DNA from 2 places in the Acidovorax sp. LjRoot66 genome. Region 2 is predicted to be linked to the other one. Evidence: predicted binding sites of a transcription regulator. Region 2 holds the regulator's gene; the other holds the start of a gene.
The links. The regulator LexA, encoded in region 2, represses DNA repair genes until DNA is damaged. The targets are predictions, from matches to a motif close to ACTGTATNNNNATACAGT.
Positions count from the first base shown of each region.

Region 1: a site for LexA is predicted at 2,383-2,400, ahead of imuA (translesion DNA synthesis-associated protein ImuA). Genes of this name have one in related genera too.

Region 1 covers NZ_CAXUQU020000001.1:4,867,622-4,874,921, reverse strand. The annotation lists gene ACSQ3Y_RS22895 (ABC transporter substrate-binding protein) at 1-698, opposite strand, end outside; partial or broken gene ACSQ3Y_RS22890 (CBS domain-containing protein) at 1,097-1,213, shown strand; gene infA (translation initiation factor IF-1) at 1,553-1,801, shown strand; tRNA gene ACSQ3Y_RS22880 (tRNA-Pro) at 2,041-2,117, shown strand; gene imuA (translesion DNA synthesis-associated protein ImuA) at 2,520-3,350, shown strand; gene ACSQ3Y_RS22870 (Y-family DNA polymerase) at 3,310-4,833, shown strand; gene ACSQ3Y_RS22865 (error-prone DNA polymerase) at 4,846-7,300, shown strand, end outside.
Region 2 covers NZ_CAXUQU020000001.1:4,230,228-4,237,527, forward strand. The annotation lists gene ACSQ3Y_RS19860 (DUF6152 family protein) at 1-50, opposite strand, end outside; gene ACSQ3Y_RS19865 (hypothetical protein) at 71-490, opposite strand; gene ACSQ3Y_RS19870 (asparaginase) at 513-1,466, opposite strand; gene lexA (transcriptional repressor LexA) at 1,550-2,224, shown strand; gene ACSQ3Y_RS19880 (hypothetical protein) at 2,412-2,816, shown strand; gene ACSQ3Y_RS19885 (D-2-hydroxyacid dehydrogenase family protein) at 3,030-4,037, shown strand; gene ACSQ3Y_RS19890 (branched-chain amino acid ABC transporter substrate-binding protein) at 4,251-5,381, opposite strand; gene ACSQ3Y_RS19895 (hypothetical protein) at 5,513-6,289, opposite strand; gene ACSQ3Y_RS19900 (DNA polymerase III subunit chi) at 6,289-6,723, opposite strand; gene ACSQ3Y_RS19905 (leucyl aminopeptidase) at 6,729-7,300, opposite strand, start outside.

The DNA of each region.
Region 1 (7,300 bases), 640 kb from region 2:
GCGAAGAAGCAGGCCACGGCATCGGGCTTGAGGGCCGCGATCTCGGTCAGCAGCGCCTGGAACTCCACGTTCGGGAAGGGCAGGCCCAGCTCCTTGACGATGGTGCCGCCGGCTGCGGTGTAGCTCTGCTTGAAGCCTTCGAAGGCTTCCTCGCCTGCGGCGTACTTCCAGGTGATCCACACGGCCTTCTTGTGGCCCTTGTCCACCATCGCCTTGCCCAGGGCCAGCGTGGGCTGGGAGTTGCTGAACGAGGTGCGGAACACGTTGGGCGCGCACAGCCCCCGGGTGGCGGCATGCACGCCGGCGTTGGGGATCAGGTTGAGCACACCGGTGTCGCGCGCCACCTTCTGGATGCCCATCTGCACGCCGGAGTGCACGGTGCCGATCAGCACGTCCACCTTGTCGCGCTGCACCAGCTTGCTGGCGTTTTCCACGCCCTTGCTGGGCTCGGACTCATCGTCCACCTTGAACCACTCGATCTCGCGCCCGCCGAGCTTGCCACCCTGCTGGTCGATGGCCATGCGCACGCCGTTCTCGATGGCCACGCCCAGTTGGGCGAAGGTGCCGGTATAGGGGAGCATGAAACCCACGCGCACCTTGCCGCTCTGGGCGCGCACGATGGAGGGCAGCAGCAGGCCGGTGGATGCGGCGCCGACGAGGGCTGCGCTGCGGCTGATGACAAGGCGGCGAGTGGTCATGGGGAGTGTCTCCTTTGTTTAGGCTTAAAGTAATTTAACCCCAAGCCCCTGTGTGAAAACCTATGGCTTACCCGTACCGGCGCTGGCTGCTGGTGTCCTTCATGGGCTCACGGGCGTGTTCCGTGAGGCTTGTTTTCGGGCCATCCATGGCGAAAACAGGTGTGAAGTAAACTGCATTCAATGCGGTGTACATGCAGTATAGAGCATGTTTTCTTGGCCATGTGCAGCGGTTTGAGGGGTTGCGATAGGTAGTTTCGAGCATAGTGCCCACCTTTTCCCACCCTGGCAGCAGCGAGCGCCATTTCTGCTCGGCCGCGCTGGCATCGATGGTCGCGAGCACCTGCGCTTCAGGTGCTGGACGTGAGCCGCGCCGACCTGGAAGGCCTGCTGCGGCTGGCGGGCACCACCACATCCCCATCGTCGTCGAGGGCGGGCACCTTGTGGGCATCATCCCCCAGACCGATCTGGTGCGCGCCCTGGCGGTGGCCGTGCAGGGCCAGGATCCGGCTGCTTGAAGGGGCTCTGGTGCCGTCCCGCGACACTGCTGCGCCCATGCCATAGGCAAGCCCGGGTACATCGCGGTACAATCGACAGGCTATGCACAGCGCTCTGCCTGTCCATTGATACGGATTTGCCTTTAACCGTGTAGCGTCGTTGCTGGCTACACGGTCAAATGCAAATCCGTATGAAGCCGTCTCCCCGGCCCTCTGCCTGATCTGCGCCCCGGGTGCAGCGACTCCCACCGCCCGCAATGCACCGTGTGTCGAGCCCGACCACGCTGCATAGGCCGTGGTGGATGCCCCAGCGTTCAGGCCGATCACCAGATTTTTTGATTTTTGAAAAGACAAGAGAACATGGCCAAAGAAGAACTGATTGAAATGCAAGGCTCCGTGACCGAAGTGCTGCCCGACTCGCGCTTTCGCGTGACGCTGGACAACGGTCACCAGCTGATTGCCTACACCGGCGGCAAGATGCGCAAGCACCACATCCGCATCCTGGCGGGTGACAAGGTCTCCCTGGAGATGTCGCCTTACGACCTCTCCAAGGGCCGCATCACCTTCCGCCACCTGGCTGGCCGCGGCCCAGGTCCGTCGAGCCGCTGATTGCAGGCCGCCACGTGGCCACGATGTGGCCGCACTGGTGCTTGCTGGCTGGTTCGCCGTTGTATTTTCCCCTTGGTTGTTGATTGATTGAGTTTCCCCCATCGCCGCAGTTTGCATCGCCCTGGATGCATGACAGCACTGCCGATGGAACCCTGGTCCGGTGCAGTCGCTGCAAAAAATTCAAAAAAAGCGCGCATTTGGTCAGAACCCGAAATTTCCCGGGTTAGAATACGAGCTGTCGGAGCGTAGCGCAGCCTGGTAGCGCATCTGCTTTGGGAGCAGAGGGTCGCGAGTTCGAATCCCGCCGCTCCGACCATTATTGGCAAGGCCTGCAGAAGCAATTCTGCAGGCCTTTTGTCATTTCCGGGCCACCATTGCACGCAAGCGTGTTCGCGCTGACGCTGCAAGCGAGGGTGCAACGGCTTGCCATTGCTTATCTCCCCCGCATCATCCTTTCCCCCGAGTTTTCTGCCGTGGTGGGCCATGAAGCCCGCGCAGCCTGGGCCAGAGTTCTGGCGGGTGCCAATGACCTGCAGGAATGCTCTGAAAAGCCACCATGCGACCCGTAATCGGGTACGATAACTGTATGAAAATACAGTATTTGGCTTTGATCCCGGGCGCCATGCACAGGCATGCCCTGTCCAGGGCCCTGGCGCGTCCGCAGCGGTTTTCCGCCGTCGCCTGACCTTGCACATGCCCACCCTCGGTTGCTCTGTCCATGTCCGCCGTTCCCCTCCGTTCCCTGACTGCCAGCGCACCGCCGCGTCTGGCAGGCGTGTGGCTGGCCGACCAGTTGGGTACAGCGGCCATGGCGCGGGTGCAGGCCACGGGGCATGCCGGGCTCGATGCGCAGTTGCCTGGTGGTGGCTGGCCTGTGGGCGCCATGACCGAGGTGCTGCAGCCGGCGGCGGGCCTGCATGTGTGGCAACTGGTGCTGCCAGCCTTGGCCCAGGCCACGGCCGCGCGGCCGGGGGCCGTGGTGCTGGTGGCGCCGCCCTATGAACCGTTTGCACCGGCCCTGCGTGCGGGTGGGTTGGATGCGGCGCGGCTGTGCCGCGTGCAGACCACCTCTGCAGCGCAGGCCCTGTGGGCGGCAGAGCAGGCGCTGCGCTGCCGCGACGTGCAGGCGGTGCTGGCCTGGCTGCCCCAGGCGGCACCCGAATCGCTGAGGCGGCTGCAGCTGGCGGCTGCGCAGATGGGGCAGCTGCTGTGGGTGTTCCGCCCGGCCAGGGCGCGCCAGCAGGCCTCTCCCGCGCCGCTGCGGTTGTGGGTCGAGGCCGTCGATGGCTCGGGTGGCGCGCAGATGCAGGTGCAGGTGCTCAAGCGCCGTGGGCCGCCCATGGAGCAACCCCTGGCGCTGCCTGCCAGCCATGCGGCGCTGGCCCGGGTGCTGGCCGCGTCGGCAGCACGCGGGGAGGGGCGGCGCGCCCCACAGCAGCCAGCCCGGCCTGCCGTGGTGCTGCCATTGGCGGCGTGGCGGGATCGCCTGCCAGTAGGAGGTGTGCAGCATGCACTGGATCGCATGGCCGTTGCCGCCAACCCCCACTGACAGCCATACCGACCCTGGCGTGGCATTGCTGTCGGCCACAGCCGGGCCGCGCCAGCCCTTGCCGCAGGCCCCGCATGCGCTCTGGTGGGCGCTGCAGTTCACGCCGCGCGTGGCGAGCGTGGAGGGCGAGGCTTTGTTGCTGGAGGTCTCGGCCACCGAACGCCTGTGGGGCGGGCGCGAGGCACTGTTGGCACAACTGCAGCTGCGCAGCCCGCCATGGTCCGCCGAACCGCCCGCGGCAACGGGCAACCCATCGCATGGACCTGTGCCGCAGGAATGCCCTGCCGCCAGATGCCCAACCCCTTTTGCCGAGGCGCCCACCTCGCTGCAGGCCCTGGCCCTGCTGCGCCTGCAGCTGGCAGGCCAGCCCCTGCCCAGGCACCTGCCCGATGGCCTGCCGCTGCATACCCTGACGGCGCTGCACCCGCACCTGCCCAGCCTGGCACGCATGGGCTGCCGCACCTGGGGCGCCTTGCGCGCGCTGCCGCGCGACGGCGTGGCCCGGCGTCTGGGCGCGGCCGTGCTGCTGGCGCTGGACCGGGCTTACGGCCATATCGCCCACAACCACGCCTGGGTGGAGTTGCCCGAGCGTTTCGAGTTGACGGCCGAGCTGCCCGCGCTCGCCACCTCGGCCGACGCCTTGCTGTGGTCCGCCAGCCGCCTGCTGTCGGCCCTGCAGGCTTGGCTGCAGGCGCGCCAGCAGGGCGTTCTGGCGCTGGAGCTGGCCTGGCGGCACGACCTGCGCCGGGTCGATGGCGTGCTCATTGCCCCCTGGCATGCACTGCCCGTGCGCACCGCCCAGCCCACGCACGAGCTGGCCCACCTGCGCCGCCTGCTGGCCGAGAACCTGGCGCGCACGCCCCTGGCTGCGCCGGCCAACCAGATCACGCTGCGCGCGCTGGAGACCGCGCCCTTGCACCATGCCAGCGCCCACCTGCTGCCGCCCGACGGATCGTCGGCCGCCGGTGACCAGGAGGGCGAGGCCTGGCACCAGTTGGTCGAGCGCCTCTCGGCCCGCCTGGGGGCCGGGCAGGTGCAGTCCGTCACCCTGCTCGCAGACCACCGGCCCGAATGCATGCAGCGCTGGCAGCCCATGGCGAGCACGGCGTCAGGGACCGCTGTGGCCAAGGTGCTGCACGCAGCGCATGCGCCCGAGGCCGTGCTGTGGCCCACCTGGCTGCTGCGCACCCCGCAGCGCCTGGACATGCGGGGCCACCGGCCGTGCTACCAGGGCCCGCTGAGCCTGCTGGCCGGGCCGCACCGCTTCGATGCCGCCTGGTGGGAGGAGGGGGCCTGCGCCCAACCAACAGGTGAGAACGATGGCAGCCAGCCTCCGGAAAGCCGCAGCGGACTGGTGCAGCGCGACTACTTCGTGGCCCTGAGCCCTGTGGCCGGACGCGTCTGGATCTTTCGCGAACGGCTGGCGCATGCGCCTGCGGGGGCGTCGCGCGACCGCTGGTTCCTGCAAGGCCTGTATGCGTGATGGAAACCCACCATGACCCATACCCTTCCTGATCGCCCACCAGTCAGTCCCGCCGCACCGCTGGCCTTGCCGGACTATGCCGAGCTGCACTGCATCTCCAACTTCAGCTTCCAGCGCGGCGCCTCGCAGCCCCAGGATCTGGTGGCGCGCGCGGCCGAGCTGGGTTACCGGGCCCTGGCGCTGACCGACGAATGCTCGGTGGCCGGCGTGGTACGGGCCCATGGCCCGGCCAAGGCGCTGGGCCTGCAGTTCATACCGGGCAGCGAGTTCGTATACCCCGGCTTTCGGCTGGTGGCGCTGCCGCGCAACATCGAGGGCTGGGGCAATCTGTGCGAGTTCATCAGCGCCGCGCGGCGCACCGCGCCCAAGGGCACCTACGAGCTGGGGCCGGTGTCCGACGTGGCCCAGCTGCAGCACTGCGAGCTGCTGCTCATGCCCGACCGCAGCGTGCAGCATGCGATGGACACCGCTGCACTGCTGGCCTGTGTGGAACAGGCGCAGGCGAGCTTCGGCCAGCGCTTCTGGCTGGGGGTGGAGCTGCTGCTCGGGCCCGACGACGACCTGTGGCTGGCCACCTTGCAGCAGGTGTCGCGCCAGACCGGTGTGCCCCTGGTGGCTGCGGGCGACGTGCACATGCACCTGCGCTCGCACAAGCCGCTGCAGGACGTGATCACCGCCGTGCGCCAGGGCTGCACCGTGGCCGAATGCGGCTTTGCGCTGCAGCCCAATGCCGAACGCCACCTGCGCCAGCGCGTGCGCCTGGCCGGCATCTACCCGCCCGAGCTGCTCGCGGCCACGCTGGAGATTGCGGCGCGCTGCACCTTCAGCCTCGACGAGATCAAGTACCAGTACCCGCTGGAGGCTGTGCCTGAGGGGATGACGCCTGCGGAGGGCCTGGCCTGGCTGACCTGGGAGGGCGCGCGCAGCCGCTACCCGCAAGGCGTGCCGGACAAGGTGGTGGCGCAGATATTGCGCGAGCTCGCGCTGATCGCCGACTGCAAGTACGAGATGTACTTCCTCACCGTGCACGACATCGTGCGCTTTGCGCGCGGCGAGGGCATCCTGTGCCAAGGCCGCGGCTCTGCCGCCAACTCCGCCGTGTGCTACTGCCTGGGCATTACCGAGGTGGACCCCGAGCGCACCAAGCTGCTGTTCGAGCGCTTCATCAGCAAGGAGCGCAAGGAGCCACCCGATATCGACGTGGACTTCGAGCACAACCGACGCGAAGAGGTCATCCAGTACGTCTACACCAAGTACGGCCGCGACCGTGCCGCCATTGCCGCCGTGGTCACCAGCTACCGCACCCGCAGCGTGCTGCGCGACGTGGGCAAGGCCCTGGGCGTGCCTGCGGCGCTGGTCGATTCGTTTGCCAAGGAGCACCACTGGTTCGACGAAGAATTCGCTGCGCACCGCCTGCAGGAGATGGCGCAGGACATGGGCGAACCCATCAGCCTGCATACCGCCGAGTTGTGGCTGCAGTTGTCGGTGCAGCTCAAGGGCTTTCCGCGCCACCTGAGCCAGCATGTGGGGGGTTTCGTGCTCACGCAGGGGTTGCTCACGCGCATCGTGCCGGTAGAGAACGCCGCCATGGTCGACCGCTCCATCATCCAGTGGGACAAGGACGACCTGGACGACATGGGCCTCATGAAGGTGGATGTGCTGGCCCTGGGCATGCTCAGCGCGCTGCGCCGCTGCCTGAACCTGCGCGCCGACCTGCGCGGCGAGCGCTGGTCGCTGGCCCAGGTGCCGGCCGAAGACCCTGCCACCTACAACATGATCTGCGCCGCCGACACCGTGGGCGTGTTCCAGATTGAAAGCCGCGCCCAGATGAGCATGCTGCCGCGCCTGCGGCCAAAGGTGTTCTACGACCTGGTGGTGGAGGTCGCCATCGTGCGGCCGGGGCCCATCCAGGGCGGCATGGTGCATCCTTACCTGCAGGCACGCGAAAAGCAGCGCAAGGGCGAGCCCTTGAAGCTGGAGAGTGAAGAGCTCGGTGAGGCATTGGAGCGCACGCTGGGCATTCCCATCTTCCAGGAGCAGGTGATGCAGATCGCGATGATCGCCGCCAAATTTTCCGCATCGGAGGCCGATGCGCTGCGCCGGTCCATGGCCGCATGGAAACGCACGGGCGGGGTACACCATTTCGAGAAGCGGCTGATCGACGGCATGGTGGACAACGGGTACAAGCTGGATTTCGCCCAGCGCGTCTTCAAGCAGATGCTGGGTTTCGGCGAATATGGTTTCCCCGAAAGCCATGCCTACAGCTTTGCCCTGCTGGCCTACAGCAGCAGCTGGCTCAAATGCCACGAGCCCGCCTGCTTCCTGGCGGCGCTGCTCAACTCGCTGCCCATGGGCTTCTACACCGCCTCGCAACTGGTGCAGGATGCACGGCGCCATGGCGTGCGCGTGCTGCCCATCGACGTGACCTGCAGCGACTGCGATTGCACGCTGGAGGGCACGCCCGAAA
Region 2 (7,300 bases):
AAGGGAAGAACACTGGCCACGGCGAGAACCTGGCGACGCTGCAAAGGCATGAAAATTCTCCTTTCGAATGTCAGAGGTACGCTATCCACCGGCCACAGGCGACGATGGCCAGCCAGATGAAGGTGGACAGCAGCATCTGCGCCCGCGCCAGGCCATCGAGCCGTGCGAGCGAACCACGCCCATGAAACCACGCCGCGTTGCAGCCGGCAAGCATCAACAACAGCATCTTCAGGGTGAAGGCCCGGTTGGCGAGCAGCTCCTGCGGCTGCGTGGCAAACATCACCAGGCCCGACAGGGCCGCCATGCCAAAGCCGCACAGTGCCAGCGAAAGGCTCAGGCGCGCCAGATCCCGGGGCGGCAGCGCGGCACCCAGGCCAAACACCCGCAGCTCCAGCAGCACCAGGTTACCGAGCAGCAGCGCGATGCCCACGATGTGCACCACCTCCAGCGCCGGGTAGGCCCATACATGGGCGCGCAGGGCAGTGAACATAAAGGGCATCCTGGCGTGGTGATCAGTGCAACAGCTCGAGCATCAGCGTGATGCGGGCCTTCACGGGGGACAGGCCGGGCGCAGCCGCAAAGGCATCGCCCTGCGTGGGCAGCAACTGCCCTTCGGCGCAGCGCGTGGAACGCACCACGCGCACACCCACCGCCTGCGCACGCGCCAGCGCGTCCCCCAGCGCATGGTGGATGGTGCCATTGCCTGTGCATGCCACCACCAGCCCCTGCACGCCCTCGCGCACCAGGGCATCCACCGCGCGGCCACTGGCTCCGGCGTGGCTCACGACCAGTTCCACCCACGGCCAGGGGGAGTCGGCCGGCAAGGTGGCAATGGCTGTGGCAGCCTTGCCGCCAGGCGCCTGGGGCCACGCCTGCACCAGGCGGGCCGCGCCCTCTTCCACCCACCCTAAGGGCCCAGCATCACCGGAGCTGAACGGGTCCACCCGGTAGGGGTGCACCTTCTGCACGCGCCGCGCGCCATGGATGGTGCCGGCAGCCACCACCACCACGCCCTGCGCACCGGCGGTGGCGGCCACGGCCACGGCGTCGAGCAGGTTCTGTGGGCCATCGGGCACCAGCGCGGTCGATGGGCGCATGGCGCAGGTCAGCACCACGGGCTTCGAGGCGTGGAGCACCGAATGCAGGAACCAGGCCGTCTCTTCGATGGTGTCGGTGCCATGGGTAATGACGACACCGCGCACGGAAGGGTCCCGCATGCACTCGTCACAGCGCAGCGCCAGGGCACGCCACACACCCACCTCCATGTCCTTGCTGTCGATCTGAGCCACCTGCTCGACCACCAGAGGCCCGCCAGCCACCGTTTCTAGCCCCGGGACGGCCGCCAGTAGCTCGCCCACCCCCACCTGTGCGGCCGTGTAGCCGATGTTGTCCCCCGCCTGCGCAGCGGTGCCGGCAATGGTGCCGCCCGTACCCAGAACCACAATTTTTTGCGCACTCACTTGCATACTCCGAAAAACTGGTGAAAAATACAGCTACTGGATTAAAAAACAGTTATTTGCCACTTTACCGGCACACACTGGAAACCACCATGCTCGACAACCCCAAGCTCACGGCCCGCCAGCAACAGATTCTGGACCTGATCCAGACTGCCATTGCGCGCACCGGCGCCCCCCCTACCCGCGCCGAGATCGCGACCGAGCTGGGCTTCAAGTCCGCCAACGCGGCCGAAGAGCACCTGCAGGCCCTGGCCCGCAAGGGTGTGATCGAACTGGTCAGCGGCACCTCGCGCGGCATCCGCCTGCGCGGCGAAACCGTGCGCTCCATCAACGCGGCGCGCGGCACCCAGTTCAGCCTGCCCATTCCCGGCCTGTCGCAGCTGATGCTGCCGCTGATCGGCCGGGTCGCGGCGGGCTCACCCATTCTCGCGCAGGAGCATGTCGATCAGACCTACAGCGTGGAAAACAGCCTTTTCCAGCACAAGCCCGACTACCTGCTCAAGGTGCGCGGCATGTCCATGCGCGACGCCGGCATCATGGATGGCGACCTGCTGGCCGTGCAGTCCACGCGCGAGGCGCGCAATGGCCAGATCATCGTGGCCCGCCTGGGCGACGACGTCACCGTCAAACGCCTGCGCCGCACGGCCACCGGCATCGAGCTGCTGCCCGAGAACCCCGACTACCCGGTGATCACCGTGCAGCCCGGCGAGCCCTTCGAGATCGAAGGCCTGGCGGTCGGCCTGATCCGCAACACCATGCTCATGTAGCGCCACGGGTCCGCGGCACCCCCTGCGCAAGGCAGGGAGGCCGCAAAGGACCCGGCGTGCATGGCCCAGGTGGCGGGCGTTTGGCTTGCGGGGTGCGGAGTTTCCGCGCCACTGCGGGTCAGCCCTGGGCCCGTGCACATCCCTCGCAATCCTGCCTGTGTTCACCACCGACCTTCGGAGTCTTCACATGGGAATTGCTTCTTTGACCTTCTCGGCCTTCTCGCAACCGCTGCATGCCCTGGCACGCTGGCTGCAGCCGGCCATGCATGGCGGGCTCGATACCGCGGTAGCACGGCCACGCACCTGCAAGGCACCGCTGCCAGCCACCATCCAGGTGCCCGCATGGCCGGGTGCAGTTGCAGCCCGCATGCCGCGTGACGAGCCCACGCTGGCAGCAGCAGGAAGCCGCTCGCCAACCCCTGCCCCAGGCACCGAAGCCCCGTGCAGCCACGGCCAGGCACGCCGCGTGGTACGGGTGCTCCGGACAGCCGCCTCGGGTGCCGATGCAGGGCGCCTCGTGATCTCGGGCCGCATGGCCGATGTCTGCGCGGAGCTGGACCGCATGGCCGCCCGCGAGGCACTGCAGCACTGAAGAGCGCCATTCCCTGGGCATGGCGGGCAAGGCCAACACCGGCCTTGCCAAGCCACGGGTACCCATGGCCCGCAGTGCAGGTGCGGGGCGGTGCTCCCGCTCCGCGCAAATCGGCGCCCCAGGGTGCCCGGCATTCACGCAGCGTTGCAAATGCCGTGCGCCAGATGGGCCTTGTGGCGCAAAGACTGCAGCGCTCCAAGGCACAATGTCGGGATGAACATCGTGATCCTCGACGACTACCAGGATGCAGTGCGCAAGCTCCATTGCGCCACCCGGCTCGACGCCTACACCGCCAAGGTCTATACCAACACCGTCAAGGGCCTGGGGCAATTGTCGATCCGGCTCAAGGATGCCGACATCATCGTGCTGGTGCGCGAGCGCACCCAGATCACCCGCCAGCTGGTCGAAAAGCTGCCGCGCCTGAAACTCATTGCCCAGACCGGCAAGATCGGCAACCACATCGACGTGGCGGCCTGCACCGAGCGCGGCATTGCAGTGGCCGAGGGCGTCGGCTCGCCGGTGGCGCCTGCAGAGCTGACCTGGGCCCTGGTGATGGCAGCCACGCGCCGGCTGCCGCAGTACATCTCCAACCTCAAGCACGGCGCCTGGCAGCAGTCGGGCCTGAAGACCGCCTCCATGCCGCCCAATTTCGGGCTGGGCACGGTGCTGCGCGGCAAGACACTCGGCATCTGGGGCTATGGCCGCATCGGCCAGCTCGTGGCCGGCTATGGCCGGGCCTTCGGCATGAACGTGCGCGTCTGGGGCCGCGAGGCATCGCGCGCCCAGGCCCTGACCGATGGCTACCAGGCCGCCACCACGCGCGAGGAATTCTTCTCGCAGTGCGACGTGATCTCGGTGCATCTGCGCCTGAACGACGAAACGCGCGGCATCATCTCGCTCGAGGACCTGTCGTGCATGAAGCCCACCTCGCTGTTTGTGAACACCTCGCGTGCCGAGCTGGTGGAGTCCGATGCCCTGATCGCCGCGCTGAACCGAGGCCGCCCCGGCATGGCCGCGGTGGACGTGTTCGAGAGCGAGCCCATCCTGCAGGGCCACGCCTTGCTGCGCCTTGAGAACTGCATCTGCACCCCGCACATCGGCTACGTGGAGCAGGACAGCTATGAGCTCTACTTTGGTGCAGCCTTCGACAACGTGATCAACTTCATCAAGGGCACGCCCACCAACATCGTGAACCCGGGTTCGCTGCAGGTGCGCCGCTGACGCCCCCCTGCCGCCAACGCAAGCAGCGTCGGCAGCACCAACGAAAAAGGCTTCCCGAGGGAAGCCTTTTTTGATTCCGCGAGGCACCACCCGAAGGCAGCGCTCCCGCATGGGATTGCATTCGACCGGATAACTAGGCGGGGAGCCGCAGACAGTGCTGTAGCACGGCAAGGCACCCCAACGACGTTAGCCGGTTGAAGGCAAGTCCATCCCTTAGTTCAGGGGGGTCTTCTTGCCGTCCTTGTAGTTGTACAGGGTGATGGCTGGGTTCTTCATTTCGCCGTTGGGTTCGAAGGCGATCGTCGAGGTCACGCCCTTGAAGCTGGACTTGAGCAGCTCGGGGGTGTAGACCTTGGGGTCCACCGAGTTGGCACGCTTCATGGCGTCCACGATCAGGTACGTGGCGTCGTAGGTGTAGGGGCTGTACACCTGGAACTGGTTGGGGTACTTGGCGTCGTACTTGGCCTTCCAGGCCGTGCCGCCAGGCATCTTGGCCAGCGATGCACCGCCTTCGGCGCAGATCACGTTGGCCAGGGTCTTGGCGCCGGCGGCCAGCTTGGCGATTTCAGCCGTGCAGATGCCGTCACCACCGAAGAACTTCACGTTGCCCATGCCCAGCTGTTCCATCTGGCGCAGCATCGGGCCACCTTGGGGGTCCATGCCACCGAAGAACACGGCATCAGGGTTCTTGGACTTGATGGCGGTCAGAATGGCCATGAAGTCGGTGGCCTTGTCGGTCGTGAACTGCTCGTCCACCACCTTGATGCCCTTGGCGGAAGCGGTCTTCTTGAACACGTCTGCAACGCCCTGGCCGTAAGCGGTACGGTCATCGATGATGGCGACCGTCTTGAGCTTGAGCGTGTCCACGGCGTAGGCAGCCAGGCCAGCGCCCAAGGCGTTGTCGTTGGCAATGATGCGGAACGTGGTCTTGTAGCCTGGCTTGGTCAGGTTGGGGTTCGTGGCCGCGCCGGTCACGTGGGGGATGCCGCAGTCGTTGTAGACCTTGGAAGCAGGAATGGTGGTACCGGAGTTGAGGTGACCCACAACGCCAGCCACCTTGGCGTCGCACAGCTTCTGTGCAGCGGCCGTGCCTTGCTTAGGATCGGCTGCGTCATCTTCTGCCTGCAGTTCGAACTTGATCTTCTTGCCGCCGATCGTGATGCCCTGCGTGTTCAGTTCTTCAATGGCCATGCGGGCGCCATTTTCGTTGTCCTTGCCGTAGTGGGCTTGGGCGCCGGAAACCGGAGCCACGTGGCCGATCTTGACCACCTGCTCTTGTGCAGAGGCCACACCAGCAGCAGCCGCGATAGCAGCAACCACGGTCAGTTTCAACTTCAATTGCATATCAATCTCCAGTAAAGATAAACGCTGAGAATTAGTCTTGTGTCTCAACGCAGGCGAACATATCGCAATTTACGGGCCAGATCATTAGGGAACACGATTAAATGAGGGAGAAACCACAGGGGAATACCCTGTCATCCCTTTGTCGGCGCAGTGTGGCTGCCTGCGAGCTCATCGGCCACGGCCTCGTATACCGCGTGGCGGACCACGGATTCGATCTCCTCGCGCAGCCTGGGAAGCACCGACCGCGTCTGCTCCTGCACCACTGTGGCGATGGCATCGCGCAGGCGCTGGTCCAGCGCCACGTCCACCCGCTGCATGACCCGGTGCACCATGTACTCCTCCATGCCCTCTGGCAGTGCACGCGCAGCGGTCTGCTGCCCCATATTCGGCACCACGGGGGCTGCTGCAGGCGCTGCAACGGCCACGGCCACCGGAGCTACCACGGGGCGCGCCGCTGCGGCTGGTGGCCTGGCGGGCAAGGATGCCGCAGGCACTGCGGGTGAGGGTGTGGGCGCTGGCGCAAGCGAGGGTGCCGCCATGGCCTGCGGCACCGCCAGCGAAGCCACAGGGGCGGCCAAGGCCGAGGGGGCGGCCGCCGCGATCTGCGCGCGGCGCAATGCCAGGGCCTCCAGGGCACGGCTGGCCGCCTGCGCCACCGGTGAGGCGGCTGCGGGTGTGGCGGCAGGCGCCAGCGCAGGGGCAACCACCGGGGCGGCCTGGGGCACTGCACGGTTGGGCGTGGCGGCGGCAGGGGCTGCCACCGCAGGAGACGGGCGCGCCGCAACCGCAGGGGACACGGCCGCAGGCGGCTTCGCCACCAAGGGCACGGGTATGGCACCGGGCACCTGCACCACTTCAGTGAGCGTGGGCACGAAACGGGGCGGCGTGCGGGGTGGCGTGGTGGCCATCAAGCGCCCTTCAGCACCAGATCGTGGCGCACGATGGCGTAGCCACGCGAGGCATAGTGGCGCCAGCGGTTGCGCGCCTGTTCCCGGTCTTCTTCATCGTGGGCACTGACGACCTCGATCAGCTTCTCGAAGCGGCCAAAGCCTTCGGGCACCTCGACGCCCAGGTTCAGCAGCACCTCGTGGTGCGGTGCACCCTGCACGTCCGAGGTCAGCAGCACCGGCGAGGCCAGGCGCAGGTCCTCGTCGGCCGCGTCGGTGCAATGCGCGACGAAATCCTGCGGTGCCATGCTCCACATCTGCCGATCCAATGCCGCCAGCACATGGGTCGGGCCGGCGATGATCAGGCGCGCATCGCTGCGCAGCACCTTGCGCGCAAACCGGCAGGCGTACGCCACCTTGTCCGGCGCGTTGAAATGGAAGGCGACTTCTGTCATCGGGCTCAGGCAGCCTTGGCGCGCGTGGTTCGGGTCGCGCGCTTGGTGGCCGGCTTGGGGGCCGACGAGGCATCGGCCTCGCGGTCCAGCAGGTACTGCACCAGCAGGCCCACGGGGCGACCCGTGGAGCCCTTGGCCGCACCGCCCTTCCAGGCGGTGCCGGCGATATCCAGGTGCGCCCAGGGCATGTCGCCCACGAACTTCTGCAGGAACTTGGCGGCCGTGATGGCACCACCCGCGCGGCCGGCCACGTTGCCCATGTCGGCAAAGTTGCTCTTGAGGCCATCGGCATAGTCATCGTCCAGCGGCATGCGCCAGCACGGGTCCTGCGCGGCATCGCCGGCCACCTGCAGGGCCTGGGCCAGGTCTTCGTTGTTGCTGAACAGGCCGCTGCGCACGCCGCCCAGGGCGATCACGCAAGCGCCGGTGAGGGTGGCGATGTCCACCACGGCCGCAGGCTTGAAGCGCGTGGCATAGGTCAGCGCATCGCACAGCACCAGGCGCCCTTCGGCGTCGGTGTTGAGCACCTCGATGGTCTGGCCGCTCATGCTGGTCACCACGTCGCCCGGCTTCACGG